3 regions of the Sphingomonas alpina genome follow, and region 1 is predicted to be linked to each of the others. Evidence: predicted binding sites of a transcription regulator. Region 1 holds the regulator's gene; each other region holds the start of a gene.
The links. Region 1 encodes LexA, which represses DNA repair genes until DNA is damaged. Its sites were predicted from a motif close to GTTCCNCNCTTGTTCT; they were not measured.
Positions count from the first base shown of each region.

Region 1 (7,564 bases):
TCAACGTCTCGACCGCCGTGTCGCTGGTCGTCGCGGCGTGCGGCATCCCGGTCGCCAAGCACGGCAACCGTGCCGCCTCCAGCAAGGCCGGCGCCGCAGACACGCTCGAAATGCTCGGCCTCGACATGGAGCGCGCCGGGCGCTTGGCCGAAGGGAGCCTGCGCGACATCGGCATCGCCTTCCTGTTCGCGGGCAATCACCATCCGGCGATGAAGCGCATCACTCCGATCCGCAAGAAGATCGGTCGCCGCACCATCTTCAATCTGATGGGCCCACTCGCCAATCCCGCGCGGGTCGGGCGTCAGCTGATCGGTATCGCCCGCCCCGACTACGTCCCGCTTTATGCCGGGGCGCTCGAACAACTCGGCACCGAGGCTGCGCTGGTGGTTTCCGGTGAGGAAGGGCTCGACGAACTGTCCGGCGCCGGCCCAAGCATCGCCGTCAGCGTCGGCAGCCTGAACATGCCGGCCCGTATCGCGCCAGAAGATGCAGGCCTGCCGCGTCACTCGATCGCCGCGATCCATGGCGGCGACCCGGCCTATAATGCCGCAGCGTTGCGTCGCCTGCTTGCCGGCGAGACTGGCGGCTATCGCGACGCCGTATTGCTCAACACTGCCGCCGCGCTGATGGTCGCGGGCCATAGCGACACGCTGACCGACGGCGCGGACGCCGCTCGCGAGGCAATCGATTCCGGCCTGGCCAACGCACTGCTCGATCGCTGGATCGCTTATTCATGACCGATATTCTCGACCGCATCCTCGAAACCAAGCGGGCTGAGGTCACCGCACGCAAGGCGACCACGCCGCTGGCGGATCTCGATGCGCGGATCGCCGAACAAACGCCGCCGCGTGGTTTTCGTGCCGCGCTCGACGCAAAGGCCGCGGCCGGTCATGCGCTGATCGCCGAGATCAAGAAGGCCAGCCCGTCCAAGGGGCTGATCCGCGAAGACTTCGACCCACCCGCTCATGCTCGCGCCTATCAAGCCGGTGGCGCGGCTTGCCTGTCAGTGCTGACCGACGAGACCTGGTTCCAGGGTGCCGATTCCTACCTGACCGCGGCGCGCGGCGCCTGTACCCTGCCGGTGCTTCGCAAGGATTTCATGGTCGATGCATGGCAAGTGCCGGAGGCACGCGCGATCGGCGCCGATGCGATCCTGCTGATCATGGCCGCGCTCGACGACACATTGCTTGCGGAAATCGAAGTTGCGGCATTGGAATGCGGCATGGATGTGCTGGTCGAAGTTCATGACGCAAAGGAACTCGACCGCGCGATGAAGCTTAAATCCCGGCTGATCGGCGTCAATAACCGCAACCTGCGGGACTTCACGGTCGATTTCGCCCGCACCTACGAACTGGTGTCGAAAGCGCCCGCCGGCTGTACTTTCGTCGCCGAAAGCGGGTTGACCACGCGCGCCGATCTCGATGCAATGGCCGAACGCGGCGTCAAATGCTTCCTGATTGGCGAGGCGCTGATGCGCCAGCACGATGTCGAGGCCGCGACCAGGGCGCTGATCGGGTGACCGGGCTGACTCATCTCGATGAAGCCGGAGCCGCGCGGATGGTCGATGTTTCAGCCAAGCCTGTCACGGCGCGCGAGGCGATCGCCACCGGACGCATCACCATGTCCCCCGCCGCGGTCAGCGCGATTCGCGACGGCGCGGCCGCCAAGGGCGATGTGCTCGCGGTCGCGCGGGTCGCCGGCATCATGGCGGCCAAGCACACCAGCGACCTGATCCCGCTCTGCCATCCACTGCCATTGTCGCGCGTCACGATCGAGTTGAAGATCGACGAAAGCGGCGTCGAGGCCATCGCCACCACCACGACCGACGGCAAGACCGGCGTCGAGATGGAAGCACTCACCGCCGTCTCCATCGCGCTGCTGACGATCTACGACATGGCCAAGGCGATCGATAAGGCGATGATCATCGACAGTGTGCGCTTATTGTCGAAGACCGGCGGCAAATCCGGCAACTGGTCGGCCTGATCGGCCGACCAGTTACGCCGATTACCGGGGATCACGGCCCCGGCCACCAGGGCCGCGATCGGGCCGCGGCGGTCCTGCCGAAGGCGCGGCAGATAACGGCCGTGTTGCGGCACGCGCCTGCGTCTGCGCCGCGCGTGCCTGGGCTTGCACCTGCTGCCGTTGCGCCTGAGCAGCGCGAGCCTGCCCCTGAGCCTGTTGGCGCTGCGCCTGAGCTTGGCGCTGTTGAGCTTGTCCCGCCTGACGTTGCTGAGCTTGCGCAGCGCGCTGCTGTATTTGCGCCTGGCGTTGCTGCGCCTGGCCCTGTTGTCGCTGCTGAATCTGGACAGCGCGCGTTTGCGCTAGCGCCTGGCGACGCTCCTGGGCCTCGACCGCCCTGGCCTGACCCCGGCGGCGTTGCTCGACCTCGGTCCGCTGCGCCGCAACCTGGCCTTGTCGACGCTGCTGAAGCTGCGCCGCACGCGCCTGCGATTGAGCCTGCTGGCGTTGGCGTGCCTGTACCGCGCGGGCTTGCTCGTCATTCCGTGCCTGGGCGCGCCTGGTCTGTTGCGCGACCCGAGCCGACTGATCCCGATCGATCGCGATGTAGCGCCGTTGCATCGCCACCGCGCGCGCCTGCCGATCGCGTTGCGCGACTTCGCCCGCCGCGATCTGTCGCGCTCGCTCGCCTTGGCGCCGCGCCGCCTCGGCACGCTGGGCCGCCTGAATGCGTTGGCCCTCGGCGTTGTCGCGTTCCCGCAAGCGCAATTGGCTCTGCTGCTCGGCGAGCGCGCGTCGTCGTTCGATCATTGCACGCTGCACTTCGCTGCGATCGTCGACCGGTCGTGTCGCCAACATAGCGACACGGCGGCGCTCGACAGCGGCCGCGCGCTGGCGCTCGCCTTGATCACCGGCAAAACCGCGCGCGGCCGGTGCGTAACGATTGGCGTCACGCGCCCAGGGCGCCAGTGTCCAGGCGGCTGGAATGGCGCGTGGCGGTGGTCGCGTGCTGAATCGCTGATCGCGCCATGCGTCGTAGCGCACGGTATCCGCACGACGACGCACTTGCTCCTGGCCCCAGTGGCGCTGCTGCCGTTGGACCACGCTGGCGTGATAGCGCTGCCAATCGGCTTCACGCGACCGCGCCGCGGCCCAGCGCGCCTGCGTCGCGGAAATGGCATTTTGGCGAGCCGCCCAATTGGCCGCGATCACCGGGCGGCGCTGGTGCGACGAGCGGTAGAGATCGCGGCCTCGCGCATAATAGCGCGCGGCATAGTCCTGGCGTGGTCCATAGGCGGCGTAAGGCAGGATCGCCCCGCTGGCGGCATAGACCACTGCGAGTTGCCCATTATCATAGCCGTACCCATAGTCATGGTCGCGCACGAAATAGGGCGATACGGCACCCGGCCGGTAATAATAATAGCGATAGCCGTCATCGATCGGTTCGGCGAACGCGATCGAATCGTCATACCCCTGCCAGGCCCATGGCTCGACATCATCATAGTCGAAGCCATAATCCGGTGGTGCATCGCCGATTGCGTCGGCAAATCCCCGGGCATCGTCAGCATAGGCATAGGATTGGCCCGGATCGGCCAGTTGTACCACCCGGATTGGCTTGGCTGCAGGAAGTGCGGCAGCCGCTGCGGCGGATCGAACCACCGTCGCCCCGCCCGACGCGAGGGGCAAGGTGGCCGGCAATTCAGGCAGTTGAGAGGCGACCTTGCTCTCTTCGGTCGCCGCCTTTGGGTTACAGCCGGCAAGGGCCAGCGACGCCGCGATCGCAATGACAGCGCTCGCCTGGCGAACGCGCTGGGAGATTTTCATGGTCATGGCATCCAACTCCTTGATGCCCCCCAAAGCGTAGACGATGGACCAACGTTCCTGAACCCGCTGTGGCAGCGTCGTTCATCGAGGAGTCGGTCGATAAGATTGCCGGGGAAGAGAATCCGTCTGTCCCACCAGCGCCAAATGTGACAGCGTTGGTTTCATGCTCCCATTCACTTTTCACCGTTACCGTCACCCGTCGAGGGAGGCCGAACGGCAGATCACGCGCCTCACCACATGATTCCCAAGCCCCTTCTCCCCGTCACCGAGGCTCAGTCGCGACTCCTCGCGCTCGTCGCCCGGGTCCCCAGCGAGACGCAGCCGTTGCGCAGCGCGGCTGGCCGCTGGGCTGCCACCGATATCCTTGCACGGCGCACCCAGCCCTCCACCGATCTCTCGGCGATGGACGGCTATGCGATCCGCTTCGGCGACCTGCCAGGCCCCTTCGCGCTGATTGGGGAAAGTGCCGCTGGCCGCCCCTTTTTCGGAATCGTCGGTACTGGCGAAACCGTCCGCATCTTCACCGGCGCGGCCATGCCCAACGGCGCGGACACGGTAATGGTTCAGGAGGAAGCCGGTCGTGACGGGGACATCATCAACCTGACCGGCGAAGGGCCGCACAGGCTGGGTGGCAATATGCGCGGCAAGGGCCTGGATTTCTCAACCGGCGATGTGCTGGTACGCCATGGGGAACGCCTCACCGCCGCACGGATCGCACTCGCGGCAACCGCCGGGCACGGCACGCTGGCGGTCAACCGGCCGATCCGTGTCGCCATCGCCGCCACCGGCGACGAACTTGTCCCGCCCGGGGGCCAGATTACCGGCGCGGATCTGCCCGAAGGTAATGGTGCGATGCTCGTCGCATTGCTCGCCGACCTGCCGGTCGAGACGATCGACCTCGGCATCCTGCCCGACCGGCTCGATGTAATGACCGCAGCGTTCGGCCAGGTCGATGCGGATATTCTGGTCACCACCGGCGGTGCCTCGGTCGGCGATCATGATCTGGTCCGCCCCGCGCTGGAGGCAGCAGGGGGCAGCGTGGATTTCTGGCGGATCGCACTGCGCCCCGGCAAGCCGATGATGGCCGGGCGGATCGGCGAGACCGTGGTGCTCGGCCTGCCCGGCAACCCGGTATCGGCATTCGTCACCGCGATGTTGTTCCTGCGACCGCTGATCGCCGCCATGGCCGGAGCCGCCAACCCATTGCCCGTGACGACGACCGCCACGCTTGGCGAACCTCTCCCCGCGAATGATCATCGCCAGGATTATCTGCGCGCGGAATCCCGCGATGGTCGAGTCTTCGCCTCCACCATCCAGGACTCGTCGATGCTGCTCACGCTTGCGCGCGCGGACTGCCTGATCGTCCGTCCGCCCCATGCGCATGCCGCTGCCGCGGGAGATATGGTCCAAGTGTTGCGCATCGCTTGACAATCCAACGGAACATTGCGACAACGTTCCCAGTCTGTTCCGACGAAGGATTTACGGATGCTAACGCGCAAACAGCATGAGCTGATCTGCTTCATCAACGACCGCCTTGCCGAAACCGGCGTATCGCCTTCGTTCGAGGAAATGAAGGAGGCGCTCGACCTCAAGTCGAAGTCGGGCGTGCACCGCCTGATCAGTGCGCTCGAGGAACGCCAGTTCATCCGCCGCTTGCCCAATCGCGCCCGCGCGCTTGAAGTGCTGAAGATGCCGGAACGCGGCGACGCCGCGCGCAAGACGCCTGTCACTGCACCCAACATCCGTACCTTGCCCGAGCCCGCCAACGATGTGATCGAAATCCCGCTGCACGGCCGCATCGCCGCCGGCGTGCCGATCGAGGCATTCGAGGGTCATTCGATGCTCGCGGTGCCCGCGGCGCTGCTCGGCAATGGCGAACATTATGCGCTTGAAGTGTCAGGCGATTCGATGGTCGAAGCAGGAATTCTCGACGGCGACTATGCACTCATCCGCCGCGCCGATACCGCGCGCGACGGGGAAATCGTCGTCGCGCTGATCGAGGAGAGCGAAGCGACGCTCAAATATTTCCGCCGCGAGGGCGCAATGGTTCGGCTCGACCCGGCGAACCGTGCCTATGATCCCCAGCGTTATTCCCCCGCCCAAGTCCGCGTTCAGGGTAAGCTCGCCGGCCTGTTGCGCCGCTACGATTGATATCCGCGCCGGGGTTCCGCCACGGATGGCGGTCGCCCGGCCGGTAAACGGTGGTGATTTTGCCGTTGGATAGCGTGATCGCCACCCCACCTGTCTGCGCCAGGGTCGGGCGATCGAGCTTCAGCCAGCGCGGTGTGCAGCCTTGGGGCAAGCGCCGTTCGCTGACCACGATATCGGCGCCCCGGCATGCCGCGATCAGCTCGCGCGCCGGGACCAGATAAGCACTGCGCGTGGCGAGGATGCGCCAAGTTCGCCCTCCTACCTTGCGCTCGGTCAGGCACAAATCTCGATTGCACCGTGCTTCGGGCTGATCAGCCAGTAGCAGCGGCGTGCCGTCGACACCGCCATTTTCCGCCAGCATGTCCGACGTATAGTCGCCGACCCGATCGCGCAGCAGCGCCAGCCCTCCACGCGCCGTCCGCACCGCGACATGCCGCCCATCCCCCGTTACCAGCAGATCTGGTGCCGGAGTCATCAGCGCCCAGACGACCCCGGCGATGAGAGGAGCGAATCCCAACCGTCGCCACCGCGTCCGCCACAGCGCGACCCACAAGCCGCCGATCACGATCAGGGCATAGGCGATATCCGGCATGGCCGGCAGTGCCGCCACGGCCCCCGGCAGGCCCGCGGTCGTCCTCGCCAGCCAAAGCAACAGGTTCAGTGCTCCCTGGGTCAGCCACCACAGCGGCGCCCCCAGGCCGACCAGATCGAACAATAACGCCAGCGCTTCGAGCGGCATGACAATGAAGGTGGTCCAGGGAATAGCGACGATATTTGCCGCCGCACCGTAGAATCCCGCCTTGTGGAAATGAAACAGTGCGATCGGCATCAGTGAGAACTCAACCGCCAGCCCGGTGAGCACCAACGAGCCAAGGTTACGCCTGATCTTGGCGACCAAGCGTTCGTCGCGGGGCGCGAACCATGCCTTGATGCGCGGATGCTCGTGCAGCGCGATAATCGCCGTAATCGCGGCAAAGGAAAGCTGGAAACTGGGCCCCGCCAGCGATTCCGGCCACAGCAGCAGCACGACCACCGCACCTGCCGCGACCAGTCGCAAGGTCATCGCTTCGCGGCCCATCGCCAGCGCGGTCAATACCAGCAGCGCCGCAACGCAGGAACGGATCGTCGGCACCTGCGATCCGGTCAGGAGGGTGTAGCCGATCGCTGCCGCCGCGCCCGCCGCCGCCGCGATCAGCGGCAATCGGAAGCGCAGCGCAAGCCATGGGCTCAGCGCAAGCAGGCGCAACACCACCAGCATCGTCGCCGCCACGACCGCCGTGATATGCAAGCCGCTCACCGACAGGAGATGCGCCAAGCCGGAGCGTCGCATTGCCTCGGCGTCCTCCTCCGCGATCGCGCCCTGATCGCCAGTCGCGAGCGCGCTGGCGATCCCGCCCGCGCTACCCCCGACGCGAGACTGGATATGCCGCGACAACCGGTCGCGCAGCCCCGCCCCTGGCGCATCGCCCGGCGTCACGATTGTGACCGGCGCAAATCCGCGCCCTGTACCGCCAATCTCGTCGAACCATGCCACGCGCGCATAGTCATAGGCGCCCGGCACGGCGGGCTGCGGGGGTGGCATCAGTCGTGCCTGCAATCGGATCGTCGCACCGCGCGTCAGCCCGGCCGG
Region 1 covers NZ_CP061038.1:2,303,163-2,310,726, forward strand. The annotation lists gene trpD (anthranilate phosphoribosyltransferase) at 1-737, shown strand, start outside; gene trpC (indole-3-glycerol phosphate synthase TrpC) at 734-1,519, shown strand; gene moaC (cyclic pyranopterin monophosphate synthase MoaC) at 1,516-1,983, shown strand; gene H3Z74_RS10615 (hypothetical protein) at 2,005-3,789, opposite strand; gene H3Z74_RS10620 (molybdopterin molybdotransferase MoeA) at 4,021-5,211, shown strand; gene lexA (transcriptional repressor LexA) at 5,269-5,934, shown strand; partial or broken gene H3Z74_RS10630 (ComEC/Rec2 family competence protein) at 5,954-7,564, opposite strand, start outside.

Region 2 (7,564 bases), 2.3 Mb from region 1:
GATCGAGGTCACGCCAAGCAGGAAGCAGACGGCGGAGTTGGCGGCAGAGCCGCGTCCCTGACACAGGATCGGCGGGTCCTGTGCACGGGCGAAACGCACCAGATCATAGACGGTCAGGAAATAATAAGCGTAGTTGCGCTCACGGATCAGGGTGAATTCCTCGATCAGCGAGGCGAGCACCTTGTCCGGCATCCGGTCGTACCGATCGATCGCGGCCTGCCACGCGATATGTTCGAGCCAGGCCTGCGCTTCCCAGCCTTCAGGCACCGGCTCGTGCGGATATTCGTAGCGCAGCTGCCCGAGATCGAAGCCGATGCGCGACAGCAGGACCTGAGTCTGCGCAATGGCATCGGGACAATCACGGAACAGCCGCGCCATCTCATCGGGGCTTTTCAGATGGCGCTCGGCATTGGCCTCGAGCCGCTTGCCCGCCGCGGCGATCGTGGTGCCCTGGCGGATACAGGTCAGCACATCGTGCAACGGCCGCTGCTCGGGCATGGCATAGAGCGCGTCGTTGGTCGCGATCAGCGGTACACCGGCCCCGCGCGCCATCGCCTGCAGCTTGCTCAATGTGCGGCCGTCGCGGCCTCCGCGTGGCATCGCCGCCCCCAGCCAGACGCGATCCGGCGCGGCACGCGACAGGCGGGTGAGCACATCCCCGACATCCTCGGGCGGTGAGGTGACGAGACGCAGCAAGGGCCGGGGCGGATCACTCGCGTCATCGTAATCATAGTCCACCGGCTTGCGGTGCGCCTCTTCCTCCTGCGCAGTGGAATAGGGCAGCACGATCAGCAGCAGGTCCTGGCTATAGTCGAGCAGATCGTCGAATTTGAGGATGCAGTTGCCCTTCACCGCGCGCAGATTGCCGACCGTCAGCAAGCGCGTGAGCCGCCCCCAGCCATAGCGGGTCGCGGGATAGGCGACGATGTCCGGCGTGCCGTCGGTAAACACGAGCCGCGCGCCAACCACGAGCTTCAGATCGATTTCGCAGCTGGCCGATTCCTTCGGCGTCAGCACTTCCGGTTCGCCTTTGGCCTTCTTGTCGGCAAGCCGTGCTGCGCGCGCCTTCTCCGGTGCTTCCTTGAGCGCGCTATAGGCGCGCACCACCCCGGCCACGGTGTTGCGGTCGGCAATGCCGATGCCGGTCATGCCGAGCTTGTTGGCGTGAGCGACGAAGTCCGACGGATGCGACGCTCCACGCAGGAAGGAATAATTGGTCGCCGCGACCAGTTCGGCGAAAGCGGGTAGGTCGTCAGGTTCCGGCATGGTCGTCACCGCACTTCTCCCCTCCCTGGAAGGGAGGGGTCGGGGTGGGTACCGGCGCACCAGCGCCGGGTGATCCGCGCGCCGCAGCGGTAAAAAGCTCGCTACGCTCGCTACCCACCCCCAGCCCCTCCTTTCCAGGGAGGGGAACAAGTAAGGCGCGCCCATCACGCGAACAGTCCATGCACATACCAGCCCGGATCGCTCTTCTCGCTGCCGTACAGCCCATGCCGGAACACCCAGAAACGCCGCCCGCGCGCGTCCTCGATGCGGTAATAATCGCGCGTCAGGCCTTGGCCGGTATCGCGCTTCCACCATTCGGCGGCGATGCGTTCGGGGCCTTCGAACCGCGTCACTTCATGCAAGGTGCGGCGCCAGCGGAACTGACGCGGCGGGCCATCGGGAACTTCGGCAGTGACCTGGATCGCCTGGGGCGGATCGAACAGGTGTAAAGGCCGCAGCGGCGGCTCTCCAACCTCCGGCTGCGGCCAGCTTTCCGGTGCCGCCGCTTCGATCGCGGGCAGTGCCAGCACCGCCTGTTCGGGAATATGCGTATCGCGCGGCGTCAGCCGGCGGAAACGACCACGCCCCATGCGCACGCTCAGCCGGTCGATCAGCGCGGCCAGTTCGCCTGCCGCAACTTCGCCGCCCTCGAGCAGCAATTGCGTCGGCGCGAGCGGGGCGAGCACGGGCACCGCGAGCCGGATCAGGTCAAAACCGTAACCGGGGTCGAGCGGATCGGCCAGACTGTCGAGCCGTTCGTCGAACAACCGCATCACGATCACCGGGTCGCGCACCGCCAGGCTGGTCTCGACCGCGAGGTCGATCGCGATCCCATCGCTGCGGAAGAAGCGCGCGGCGAAGCGGCGGCCGCCGAGATGGCGTTCCTCCATCGTCTCCGCCGCTTCCGCAACCAGCTCGCCAAGGATCGCCAGCGCATGTTCGGTACGCGCGATCGGTTCGGCCAGGCGGCGCTCGACCAGCAGCGCCGGCGGCACACGGCGCGGCGTAATGCGGCTGTCCGACTTGCCGAGCAGGCGCGCGAGCAATGCCGTCACGTCTTCGCCGAAGCGAGTCGAGAGCGGCGCGGTCGGGCGGGCGGCGAGATCGGCGATGGTCTTCAGCCCCGCGCGCCGCAGTGCCAGCTCGGTCTCCTCGTCCAGGTCGAGCGCGGCGATGGGCAAGCGGCGTACCGCCGCCTGCTCGTCGGTCGCGGGCATGGTCTGGTAGCGGGCGAGTGCCTGCGCGGCTTCAGGCGTGCCGGCGATCGCGTGGCGCAGCTTCATGCCATAGGCGCTCAGCCGCGCCTCGATATCGGCGGCGAGTGCGGCCTCATCGGCAAAGCCCTGACCGCAGCCGGTGATATCGAGCGTCAGGCCGTCGGGCGGCTCGACCGCGACCAGCGGCGTGTAACGGTCGCAGCCATCGGCGATGCGATCGAGCAAGGCGAGATCGGCGGCCGGATCATGGTCGACCACGGCAAGCTCAGGCACGCGCGCCCGCGCATCGGCCAGCGTCAGTCCCGGCCCGAGCCCCAAAGCGTGCGCGGCGGCGTCGACCGCGACAATGCGCATCGCGCCGCGCTGCTTCTCGACAAATGCATAGGGTGCATCATCCGGTGCGCCGGTGCGGGCGAGGCGGTTGGCCGGAAACAGCGGAAACCACAACGCCAGATAGCGCCGCACCTCGCGCACTACTGGTCTGCTGCTTTCTCTGGCCGGCGCCCGACTGGTCGCGGAAGATAGCCTGGTCACGATCCCACTCCAAAATCCATCGCCCCCCGGCCCTCCCGCCGCGCTGACGCACCAATTCCACCTCGAGCGCCGTGTGCCCCGGCGCATCCGCCTCAAGCGGCAGCGCCGCGGCGCTGCGCACCCGCCAGCGGGTATGCGCCGCACTTGGCGCTTCCTCGGCGGCGACACGCAGCAGCAAGGCGGTTACCCCCGAACTCTCCGCCGCCACCGCGAGACGCCGCGTCGCGGTCAGGTCGAGCGCGCGCGGGCTCTTCCACAATTCGATCACTGCCACCCCGACATCGGGACAGCGCACCACCTCCGCCGCGACGCGCAGCAGCGACAACGCATCGGGCAGCACCCCGATCACCAGCCGCGTCGGATCGATCCCGAGATCGACCAGCCCCGGTGCATAAAGCCCGCCCCCGCCGCGCTGCGCTTCCCCTTCGCGCAGCCAGATGATCGCCACCTTCTCCGGTACGACGCGCCGCGCGAGCATCGAGGCGAAGCCCGCCGCGCTGCTCGCATCATCGGCCTCGCCGGCAATCACCTCATGCAATTGCCCGCGCGCCAATCCGCCTTCCAATCGCGCATCGATCCCGGCATGACCGAGCGAGGCGAGATCGGCTGACTCGGCCGCCTGTACCCCCGCCATGGCGGCGATCCGCTGCCGAAGCGCGGTAAGGGGTGAGAGCGACTCGGCCATGATCGTTCCTGATATGTTCCATTATTGGGCGCAAGGATAGAGCTGAGTCAAGGCTGCCGGAGCGAATACGATTGGGAAAGACCACCTCTCTCCGTTCGGGCTGAGCCTGTCGAAGCCCTGTTCTGTCTTGCCGCAGAAGAAGAACGGCCCTTCGACAAGCTCAGTGCGAACGGAATAAAATGGATTCATTCAAAACGAGAAAGAACACCCTTCAGGTCGGGTCGATAATGCCCATGCCGATCATGCGCAGCGCGGTCATGCTGGGGACGAAGAAATAATCTCCGCCGCGCGATTCGACCAGTTGCGGGATATGGTCGCACAGGAAGGGCTGACGCGCGGTCGCCGGATCGGTGACGACCACCAGCTTCGCTTCCTCGTCATGATTGCCGACGATCGGGCAGGTGTCGCTGCCGGCGTTGAAGTCGAGCCCATATTGCATCCATTGCTGCTGGACGAACTCGAACTGACGGAACAGGCTGGAGCAGATCGCCATGAAGATGATGCCCTGCTCATTGGCATCATCGGGCGCGGCGGGATCGACATGGCCGTAAGGAAGGCCGCGGCGCAGGATGCGGCGGCGATTGACCAGGGCCGACCCGTCCCAGCTCTTCGCATCGGGCGAGGTGAAATTCGGATCGAGCATGTCGCGCGGATTGGCGCGGCGCAGATGCGAGGTCACCGGGCAGGTCGCTCCGGCCGGGTCGGGGCGGTAATTGAAGTCAGTATATTTCAGCGCGAGCTGCGCTAGTTTCGGCTTGTCGCCTGCGGCATGGGCAGCGGCGAGTTCGGCCTTGAAACGCTCCCAGTCGGCATGCGTCGGCGCGGCCATCAGCGGCACGCCGTCGCTCCACCGCCCGACCATCTTGGCCTTGACCGTCTCGCGCGCTTCCTCCGGGTCGGCGATGTTGAACATCCGCGCGTAATGCTCGCCCGCCCGCTCGATATAGTTTGCGAAGCTGGCGACATTCTCATGCAGCTTGCGATAGGCCATGAAGGTGCCGTTGCGGCTGAATTCGATCGGCATCGCCGCGCCGGGAATCTCCTGCGCCTCGTCGACATAGCCGAGCAGGAACTCGCCGGGCGCGAGCGGCGCCCAGCTCTGGTCGGGCAGGATCTTGCCGCCACCGATCATGCGCAATCGTTCCGCCTCGCCCGACAATTGCCCGGCGAACACCGGGTCGCCGAAGCCGTCGGACAGGCCGAAATGTTCCTTGTTGGTCGGCCAGAACGCACCATTATCCTCGCGCAGCACCGCCGACATTTCCTGCCACAGCGCGTCGTCCGGTCCGGTCCCGGAGAGCAGCACCACACCGCCCTTGGAGTCCGCGCAAAGCTGCTGGAGCCAGCGCGTCTCCTCCTCCAGCTCAGCGATCGGCGTGCCGTCCGGGTTCATCCCGGCATTCATCGAAACGAGCAGATGGACGCGATTCTTTCCTTCCGAATTGCGCCACACCGCATCACGGCTGTCGAGGAACGGATCGTCACCCAGAATCGAGGCTCGCCGCTCCATCCCGTCGATGAACTCATCGGGCATGGCGCGCAGCGTACGGGTTGGCACTTCGAGCGCAGCGAGCCCGTAAAAGGTGAAGGCGATGTTGAGCGTGACCCTGGGTTTGATCAGCTGCACCTCGCCCGGATAGTCCGGCACGCCCTCGGCGCGGACCACATCCTTGACCCGCGGGTTGCGCGTCCGCAGCAGCGCCTCGCCGCGATTGGGATCCTTCCAGCGCGCGGCAGTGGTGATGCGCGGCCGCAATTGCTCGACGAACTGCCGGCCCTTGGCGGCGTTGCGGATCGTCAGGAAGAAGTAGCGCGCCTTGGGAAAACTCTGCCCATAAGCGCGCAGGATGCCGCCCTGGATATCGGCGAGGTCGAGCGCGGTCATGCGGCGCCTTTCGGGAAATGGCTGCGGATCACGCCGGGCGATTGGGTCGGCGCATCGAGATCGCCGGGGCGATGCTCGGCGAGAAAAGCGCGGAAGGCGGGGCCGAGCGTGGCCGGATCGGCGCCCTGTCGCGCGATCACGAAACGGGTGAAGGCCTGTTGCAGATAGAGCGCCTTGAGCACGTCGCGCAGCGTCGAATTGGGCGCCGCCGGGAACGGCTTGCCGCCGCGCCGCATCACCAGCCAGTAATCGATCAGCACACCGAGCAGCGCGCCGCCGATCCCCAGCAACAACCCCTGCCACCACGACCAGTGCCAGCACCAGGCGAGCAGCAGCGGCACCGCCAGCCCGACGATCGGGACCGCCGCGAGCATAGCCGTGGACAGCGACGGCAGCTGCGGCGCACCGACCCAATAGTCGTTGAACGGCATGGTCGTCTCGACCTGGCAGGCAAGGATGAAGCCGGCAAAGCTCGCCGCATCGGTCACTGCGTCGAAGCCGTAGCAATAGCGGAACACCGCAGTCAGCTCGGCCGGCATCAGCCGCCACAGCTCCTCGAAATAGCCGCGCGGTTCGCCTTTTCCCTGTGCGTCGGCCGGGTCGAAATCGATCATCACCAGCAGATAGGGACAGGCCAGCGCATCGACCGGCTGTGCCTCGAGCAGGTCGGTGCCGCGGATCGCCGAGACCAGGGCATCGGCATGGTCGCGACCATTATAGAAAGGCTCGTCGAGCACCACGATGCGCGCGAAATGCGTGCGCAGCGAACGGGCGAACGGGCTCTGGATGCCGATCTTCTCCGACGCATGTGATTGCAGCGCGGTCGGCAGCGTCTCCAGCGCCTCACGCACCATATGGATCGGCGAGCTCTTCATCGCCTCATGCTGGACGATGCCGGTATTGTTGACCGGAACAATGCCGGTAAAGAAATAATGGCCGCCGTCGAGATTAGGCATTGGGCGTCTCCTTCGCGGCGGGTGCAGCCCCCGACTCAACGTCGGGCGGAGGGGGCGCGACCTCGACCGGCACGAGCTTGGGCGCTTCGTCGATGCGCGACGGTCCGGCGACCACTGCGCGCACCGCTGCCTGCACCGCAGCCTTCTCCTGTTCAGCATCGGCGGTAGCAATGACGGGTGACGCGGCTTCGGTGATCGAAGCGGCACCGACCAGCGGCGGTGCCGCATCGCCGGCAGTTGCAGCAATGACCTCGGGCGCGACACCGTGCAGCACATGCAGCGCGGGCGGCGGCCCGTCGCCCTTGGGGCCCCAGCGTTCGCGTACCGCCTCCGAGCGATGGCGATCCGCCGCGCTGGTGTCGCAACTCGCAACCGGGGCATAGCCGGGCACGCCGAGCCCGCCCTGCACATCGAGCAGCACTGCGGCAAAGGCAGCGGCAAGCGCGGCATCATCGCCTGCCGCATCGACCCGCAGCAGCGCCGCCTTCAGCTTGAGCGCGAGCTTGATGTCGCGTTGCGCGCTGCCCGGGGTCGCGTTGTAATAATAATTGGTGTCGACCTGATTGGCGCGGATGTAATTTTTGAACGGGGTGATCGGGATCGAATTGGGATATTTGGTGCTCGAGTACCAGAAAGTGTCGAGCCCGCCGGGAATGCCATCCGCGAATGCGTCGATATATTGGTCCCAGGTGCCGTTGAAGTTGCTGCAGAACAGCATGTAGTCATTCTGCAGGGTCTGCTTGCCCTGGCCGCGTTCGGGCCATTGGTCGCGCTTGATCATCACCCAGCGCGCGAAATGGATCAGCGACAGGCCAAGGAGCCCGGACAGCGTCCCCGGCATGGCGCGGGCGAGCATGAAGATGAAGCGGTTGATCCAGGTCTTGCCCGGCCGCATCGGCGTGACGACGTTCATGCCATAGGCCTTGCCCGCGACGTTCGACATCGATGCTCCCCCTCGGGATTCCCGGACTCTCGCAGCACGCGGAGTCGCATCGCCACTATAGCTGCGGAATGGCGATGC
Region 2 covers NZ_CP061038.1:5,188,053-5,195,616, reverse strand. The annotation lists gene H3Z74_RS00005 (error-prone DNA polymerase) at 1-1,266, opposite strand, end outside; gene H3Z74_RS24240 (Y-family DNA polymerase) at 1,431-2,837, opposite strand; gene H3Z74_RS24235 (ImuA family protein) at 2,875-3,702, opposite strand; gene H3Z74_RS24230 (Dyp-type peroxidase) at 3,914-5,587, opposite strand; gene H3Z74_RS24225 (hypothetical protein) at 5,584-6,543, opposite strand; gene H3Z74_RS24580 (hypothetical protein) at 6,536-7,486, opposite strand.
Region 2: H3Z74_RS24235 (ImuA family protein) is a predicted target of LexA. The motif match lies at 3,837-3,852, and genes of this name have one in related genera.

Region 3 (7,564 bases), 1.3 Mb from region 1:
CACCCTGTTCGCGCGCGATGTTGACCAGCGTCGGGACAAAACCATGATCGCCGTCACCATGAACTGACGGCGGAAGCCGCACCACCGACACCCGGACACCGCGGGCCGCAAGCGCCGCGGCTGCCGTTTCGGATGCGCGGGGATAGGTGGCGGAGACTGGTGGCGCCGCATCCTCTTCAGAGGCGAGCCGGCCCGGCGCGATATGTGCGAACCCGCTGGTGACGAGCAGCGGACGATCAGATCCTTCCAGCACCGCGCCGAGTGTCTCGATCGCAAGCTTGTCCGCCGCGCTGTTCTCGGCGAATTTCGAGAAGTCATGGTTGAAGGCGGTATGGATCACGCCGTCCGCCGCGGCCGCCGCATTGCGCAAGGCATCAAGATCGTCGAGCGACCCGCGCTGAACCTGGGCACCGACCGCGACCAGCGCGGCGGCCCCCGCATCGCTGCGGGCCAGGCCGGTTACCTTATGGCCCGCCTCGATCAGTTCCTGGACCACGGCTGAGCCGACCCACCCGGTCGCACCGGTGACGAAAACACGCATCGGATTTTTCCTTCAATATTTTGACGATCGGACGCCATCTCCTGCGGTCCGGATCGATCAGGGAGATAGGAACTAGTCCCGGTACGATCTATGCGATAACGTTCGCATTATCTTTGCAATCGTTCAGGACGGTCGATGGACCCGCTTTCCGACATATTGTCGCTGCTCAAACCGCGCAGCTATGGCTGTGGCGGCTTCGACATGGGCGACATCGCCATCCATTTCCCCCGGCATGAGGGCATCAAATGTTATGCCGTCATCTCCGGTCAGGCTTGGCTCCTCATGGACGGCGTGACGGACCCGGTACATCTGAAAACCGGTGACTGTTTCGTACTCCCGCGCGGACTCCCCTTCTGTCTGACCAGCGATCCGGCGCTGCCCCCGGTCGATTATCGCACCGCTATCGCCAACCGCCCGGCCGGCACCGTGGCGTCGATCAATGGCGGCGGGAAATGCCTGATCATCGGCGGGCATTTCGCGCTCGATGGCCGGCATGCCGGTATCTTGCTCGGCGTCCTCTCTCCCATCGTTCATCTCAGCGTTGAATCGGACAAGGCGACACTGCGCTGGGCGCTCGACCGGATGATGCAGGAATTGCGCGAGCCGCAGCCCGGCGGCTTGCTGGTCATCGAACATCTCGCCCAGATGGTGCTGGTCCAGGCGCTGCGATTGCACATCGCGGCGGGACAGGCCGGCCATGTCGGATGGCTCTTCGCCCTGGCGGACAAGCAGATCGGTCCGACGATCGGCGCCATGCATGCAGATCCCGCGCAGCGCTGGACACTACAATCGCTGGCAGAGCGCGCGGCAATGTCACGCACCAGCTTCGCGCTCAGGTTCAAGGCGACGGTCGGCATGCCGCCGATGGAATATCTCACGCGCTGGCGCATGATGGTCGCCGGCGACCGGCTGACGAATTCCCGCGATCCAATTTCCACCATCGCCCGGTCGCTCGGCTATGACTCCGAAAGTGCGTTCAGCACGGCGTTCAAGCGCGTCATGCACTGCTCGCCACGACAATATGGCCGTGGCCAGACGTTGTCGGCATCCGCTCCTGTTGAGCGCGAGACGGCGCGCGCTTCCGCTATGGCTCCTGACCAGGAATCTCGATCGTCGTCCATTTCGGATAGCCCTCGGGCGTCAGCACGATATCGGGAAGCGTGACCGGATCGTCACCCGTCTCGACCCAGCCGGCCCCGAGGCAATGGCCGCAGCTTGCGCGCTTGCAGCGAAAACTCACCAGATCGATCTCGGTGTTCCATTGCCCATGCCCCCTGCACACCGGGCACCGTATATCGAGCGCGCCGTTGCGCGGCTGAAGCGGCACGATATCAAAGGCGTGTGGGCTATCCGGACCGGCGCAAAGAACCACATCGCTGGCATGGGGCATGACGATACTCTTCTTGAATGGCCTCTAACGTGCCGGGCTCATTTAGGGTCCCCGATCCATCGCGGCCAGCCGATCGCCCGCCGATAATGCCGCGCGCTTCCCGCAGGAATGAATGAGTCGTTGCGCATGTACAAATCTCATCGACGCCGCCCCGGCACAGTCCTAGAAGCGCCACCATGACCACTTCGCTCTACGATCTCACCGTGCCCGTCTTCGACCGCGCACTGAATGCCCTGGCCGGTGTCCTCACCAAGGGCGAGGCGTTCGCCACTGAAAAGGGCATCGACCCTGCGGTGCTGCTCAATGCCCGGCTTGCGCCCGACATGGCGCCACTCACCGCACAGATTCAGCGCGTCACGGATTCGGTGAAGGGCGTGCTGACACGCGTCGGCGGGGTCGAGAATGTCGTGTTCGAGGACAATGAAACCAGCTTCACCGAACTCCAGGCGCGCATCGCCCGGGCCAGGGCGATGCTCGCCAGCACCCCACGCGAGGCACTTGACGGCAAGGAAGCGGCCGAGGTCCTGTTCTCCACGCCGAACCGCACGCTCACCTTTACCGGGCAGAGCTATGTGCTGAGCTTCGCGTTGCCCAACATCTATTTCCACGTCACCACCGCCTATGCGATCCTGCGTCACAACGGCGTCCAGATCGGCAAGCTCGATTATCTCGGCGCCGCTTGACCGTTCGCAAGGTCGCTCTGGCTCCGCCCGCTATGCCGGCGCCGGAATGACCTTCATGCGGCTTCGCGTCGGGCGGGTATTCGCTGTTCTGGCAGCGCTCACCTTACTTACCGGCTGTGCGATCCCGTCGATCCCGACATTCAGCCAGTCGACATTGAAGGCGATCAAAGTCGAATCCCAACGCCTCATGGCAACTCATCCGATTGAGCCGTCAAAGGGTTGGGCAGACGTGCCCAAAAGCCAGTGGCCGCCTGTTATCGCCAGTCTCCAGCCCTATGACGTGACCGTCTACAAATGGGGGGTCAATATCGGGATCAAGCCATATTTTGACGGTGGCTGGGGGTATCAGGTCGGTCGAAGCAAGGAGGAGCTGCCCATGCCCCCAGGTTGTTATTGGGAGCTGAGCCCAGGTGTGTTCTGGCATGGCCCCTGCTGACCCAAGCATCGCTTTTTCCGGGCAAAGCGAAAATAATGCCGGAGGCATGTCGAATTCGGGTGGGACCGAGCGACAAGGGGCACCAACAACGGCAATGAAGGAGCCCGATCATGCGCTATGCCTGCCTCATCTATTATCACCCCAAGACGCTGTTCGGCGGCGATCCCGACGCCAACCAGGCGCTGTCAGAATGCCAGCATCATGATGAGGTGCTGCGCGAAAGCGGGCATTTCGTCGCCGCCGAAGCGCTGGTCTTCCCCGAAGAAGCGATCACCGTCAGGGTCCGTGACGGCAAGGTCTCGACCATCGACGGCCCGTTCATGGAAACCAAGGAAGTGCTTGGCGGCATCGTCGTGATCGACGCGTCCGACATGAACGAAGCGGTGCGCGTCGCCAGCGGTCATCCGCTGGCCCGGATCGGATCGGTCGAAGTCCGCCCGGTGGTCGATTTCAGCCAGCCCCGGCCGGAACTCTGAGTCCGACGCCATGACGATCGACGCACGCGCCGCTGTCGAGGCGGCCTATCGCACCGAAAAGCGGCGCGTGCTTGCGACCTTGATCCGCCTGCTCGGCGGCTTCGAAGCGGCGGAGGAAGCGCTTCATGACGCGTTTTCCGCCGCGTCGGACCGCTGGCCGCGCGAAGGTGTCCCCGCCAATCCCTATGCCTGGCTGGTCTCGGCCGGGCGCTTCAAGACGATCGACCGCTGGCGCCGTCAGGCGCGGCTGGCCGGCGCGCTGCCCGATCTTGCGCTGATCACCGACCCGCTGGTCGACCCGGTCGTGCCGGAGAGCGTGCAGGACGACGAACTGCGGCTGATCTTCATCTGCTGCCACCCCGCGCTCGCCCCCGATGCGCGCATCGCACTCACCCTGCGCGAGGTCGGCGGGCTGACCACCGAAGAGATCGCCCGCGCCTATCTGTCGCCGACCCCGACCATCGCGCAGCGCATCGTCCGCGCCAAGGCGAAGATCCGCGACGAGGCGATCCCTTATGAAGTCCCCGCCCCCGCCGAGCTTCCCGCGCGGCTCGATAGCACGTTGCGAGCGATCTATCTGATCTTCAACGAGGGCTATGCGGCAACCAGCGGGCCAAGCCTGACCCGGACCGATCTCAGCGCCGAAGCGATCCGGCTTTGCCGGCTGGTCGTCGACCTGCTCGACGACAGCGAAGCGAAAGGACTGCTCGCACTGATGCTGCTGCACGAGTCGCGCCGCGCCACGCGCGTCGATGCGGCGGGCGACCTTGTCTTGCTTGAGCATCAGGACCGCTCGCAATGGGACCGCACCCGCATCAGCGAAGCCGCTGCGCTGATCGACCGCGCCATGGCCGCGCGGCGCATCGGCCCCTATCTCCTCCAGGCGGCGATCGCAGCGCTTCACGCCGACGCGCCCGACAGCGCGGCGACCGACTGGCCGCAGATCGCCGCGCTTTACGCCATGCTGCTGCGCATCGATCCCACGCCGGTGGTGGCGCTCAACCATGCGGTCGCGCTGGGCATGCGCGACGGGCCCGAGGCAGGCCTCACGGCAATCGATGCGGTGCTCGGCCAGGGCAAGCTCGACCGCTATCATCTCGCCCATGCGGCAAAGGCCGATATGTTGCGCCGACTTGGTCGCGGCGAAGCCGCGCGCGCTTCCTATCAGGCAGCGCTCGAACTGACCCAGCAGCCGGCAGAGCGCCGGTTTCTGCTGTCGCGCCTGGTTCAACTGGCCAGGCCGGGCGCAGCATGACCCTCAAGCGCAGCTTCCCGCCCGTCACCGATGACCGCACTCGGCTATTGGTCCTGGGCAGCCTGCCCGGCGACCGCTCGCTCGCCGAGGCGCGTTACTATGCGCATCCGCAGAACCAGTTCTGGCCACTGATCTCGGCAGTGACCGGTGCCGACCTGACCCGGCTCGACTATGATGAGCGCCTCGCGGCACTGCGCGAAGCCCGGGTCGGCCTGTGGGATGTCATGGCCAGCGCGCGGCGCAATGGCAGCATGGATGCGGCAATCATCGACCCCGTCGCCAACGATCTCGCCGCGCTGGTCCGCACCTTGCCCGATCTCCGCGCGATCGGCTTCAACGGCGCCACCGCCCATCGCCACGGGCTGAAGCAACTCGGCGCGCTGGCGACGGATATTGCATTGATTGCGCTGCCCTCAAGCAGTGCGCTGCACACGGTCGGCCTGGCCGCCAAGCTGCCCGCCTGGACGGCGTTGCGCGAGTATCTGAGCTAGAACCTCGAGCGTCGCGCGAGAGCTGCGGCGCTGGTGATGCGCGAGGCCGGCACGCTGGCGGCGGGAGATATGTTACACCGGTCATGTAACATATCTCGGGCGACCGCCGCGGCGACAGGTGGAGATATGTTACACCGGTGGCATCGCATATTTCACGCGGCCGCTGCGGCAAGAGAGCAGAGATATGTTACACCGGTCGTGTAACATATCTCCCCTGCCCATCTCGACGTTGGACCATATAATATATCTATTTATCAGATACTTAAGTCACATTTAATTAAGCAAGCTCGCTCCGTCATCCCCGCTTTCGCGGGATGACGCGGGTGATTCAATCTTGCCTGAGGGTTGTCGCTCGGGGATATCGTCGCACCACGCCCAAAGGGGGCGTCCCGCCGTTCAATCCTTGTGGAAGAACAGCTCGGAAATGCTTTCCGCGATCCGCGCCGGACGCAGCGTCTTGGCGTCGAGGCAGCACCAGCTCGACTGAACCTCGGCAAGGACTTCCTCACCGCGCTTGATGATCGTCTGGTAGAATGCCCGCGCGCCCTGCACTTTTTCGAGCAGGACGGTGGCGATCACCTCGTCATCGAGGAAGGTCGGCTTGCGATAGGTGATCTCGTGCTTCAGCGCGACCCACAGATGCGCCGTCACCGCCTCGGCCGGCGCGAAGCGCTGCCAGTGATTGACCACCGCATCCTGTACCCATTTCAGATAGGATGCGTTGTTCACATGCCCCATAAAGTCGATATCCGCCGGATCGATGCCGACGCTGTACTGATGGGGGATCGCGGTGCTCACATCCTCGTCATAGCGGAATAAGTATGTCCGCGCGATTAATTTCGCTGGTCTTTCACTGAATTATCCGACGTTACGGCATCCTGTCGCGCGCGGCAATGTTCTGCTATTGTTCCGAATTGTGCCGACCGATTCGCTCATTTTGCCCCCGCGGCCGCTGCGCTGGTTGTTCCTCGACCTGAACAGCTATTTCGCGAGCGTCGAGCAGCAGTTGAACCCGGCGTTGCGCGGCAAGCCGATCCTGGTTGCGCCGGTCGACAGCGACACGACCGTCGCGATCGCCGCTAGCGTCGAGGCGAAGCGCTACGGGATCAAGACCGGAACACCGGTCTGGGAAGCGAAGCGACTTTGCCGCGACCTGATCGTCACGCCCGCGCGGCACGAGAAATATGTCGAATATCACGACGCCATCGTCGCCGAGGTGTGGAAGCATATTCCGGTCACCAAAGTCTGCTCGATCGATGAAGTCGCGTGCCGGCTGCTCGACAATGAGAATGGCCGCGACGCCGCCATCGCGCTTGCCCATCGTATCAAGGCTGGGATTCGCGCCAATATCGGCGAGTGCATGACCAGTTCGGTCGGCATCGCCCCGAACCGGCTGCTCGCCAAGCTCGCCTCGGACATGCAGAAGCCCGACGGCTTGATCATCCTCGATGCCGAGACATTGCCCGAGCGGCTCTACGACCTTGCCTTGCGCGATATTGCCGGGATCGGCGCGAAGATGGAACGGCGGCTGGCACAGGACGGCATCAACGACATCCGCCAGTTGTGCGAACGCCGGCCGCGCGATGCCGGCACCGCGTGGGGCGGTACCAATGGCGACCGGCTCTGGTATCTGCTCCACGGCGTCGACCTGCCCGAAAAAGCGACGCAGAGCCGCTCGATCGGCCACAGCCACGTCCTGTCGCCGGGCAAGCGCGGCGTCGAGGCGGTCCGGCTCACCGCACGCCGGCTCGCACTCAAGGCGACGAGCCGGTTGCGCCGCAAATCCTATCGCAGCCGGCTGCTCGTGCTTCATGCCCGCTTCGAGGACGACAAATCGACCTGGCGCGCCAGCCGCAAGCTCGCCTCGACCCAGGACAGCTTCGCCGTGCTCGCCGCGCTCGAGACCCTGTTCCCGCAACTTTATGCTGCCGGGAAGGTCAGGCCGGGCGATTTCCAGATCCGCATGATCGGCGTAACACTTGCCGAGATCGAGCCGGTGACCGGCGAACAGGCCTCTTTATTCGGCCTGCTCGACCCCGATGATCCGTTGGCACGAGAGACTCGTACCCTCTCGCTGAGCCGCGCGATGGACCGCATCAACGAGAAATTCGGACGCAACGCGGTCAGCCTGGGCCCGCAATCGGGCGGCCGGATCGACCGCGTCGGCACCAAGATCGCTTTTGGCCGTATCCCCGACCTGGACGAATTTCACGAATGAATTCGGGTTAAATGTCTGTTTGTTAAGCGTATATAAATGACGCTTTTATTGCGGTGCAAAGGGCTCGTTTCGGC
Region 3 covers NZ_CP061038.1:1,000,203-1,007,766, reverse strand. The annotation lists gene H3Z74_RS04655 (SDR family oxidoreductase) at 1-541, opposite strand, end outside; gene H3Z74_RS04650 (AraC family transcriptional regulator) at 677-1,705, shown strand; gene H3Z74_RS04645 (DUF1993 domain-containing protein) at 2,108-2,614, shown strand; gene H3Z74_RS04640 (hypothetical protein) at 2,661-3,050, shown strand; gene H3Z74_RS04635 (YciI family protein) at 3,161-3,526, shown strand; gene H3Z74_RS04630 (RNA polymerase sigma factor) at 3,537-4,781, shown strand; gene H3Z74_RS04625 (DNA-deoxyinosine glycosylase) at 4,778-5,272, shown strand; gene H3Z74_RS04620 (acyl-CoA thioesterase) at 5,669-6,070, opposite strand; gene H3Z74_RS04615 (Y-family DNA polymerase) at 6,189-7,490, shown strand.
Region 3: H3Z74_RS04615 (Y-family DNA polymerase) is a predicted target of LexA. The motif match lies at 6,168-6,183, and genes of this name have one in related genera.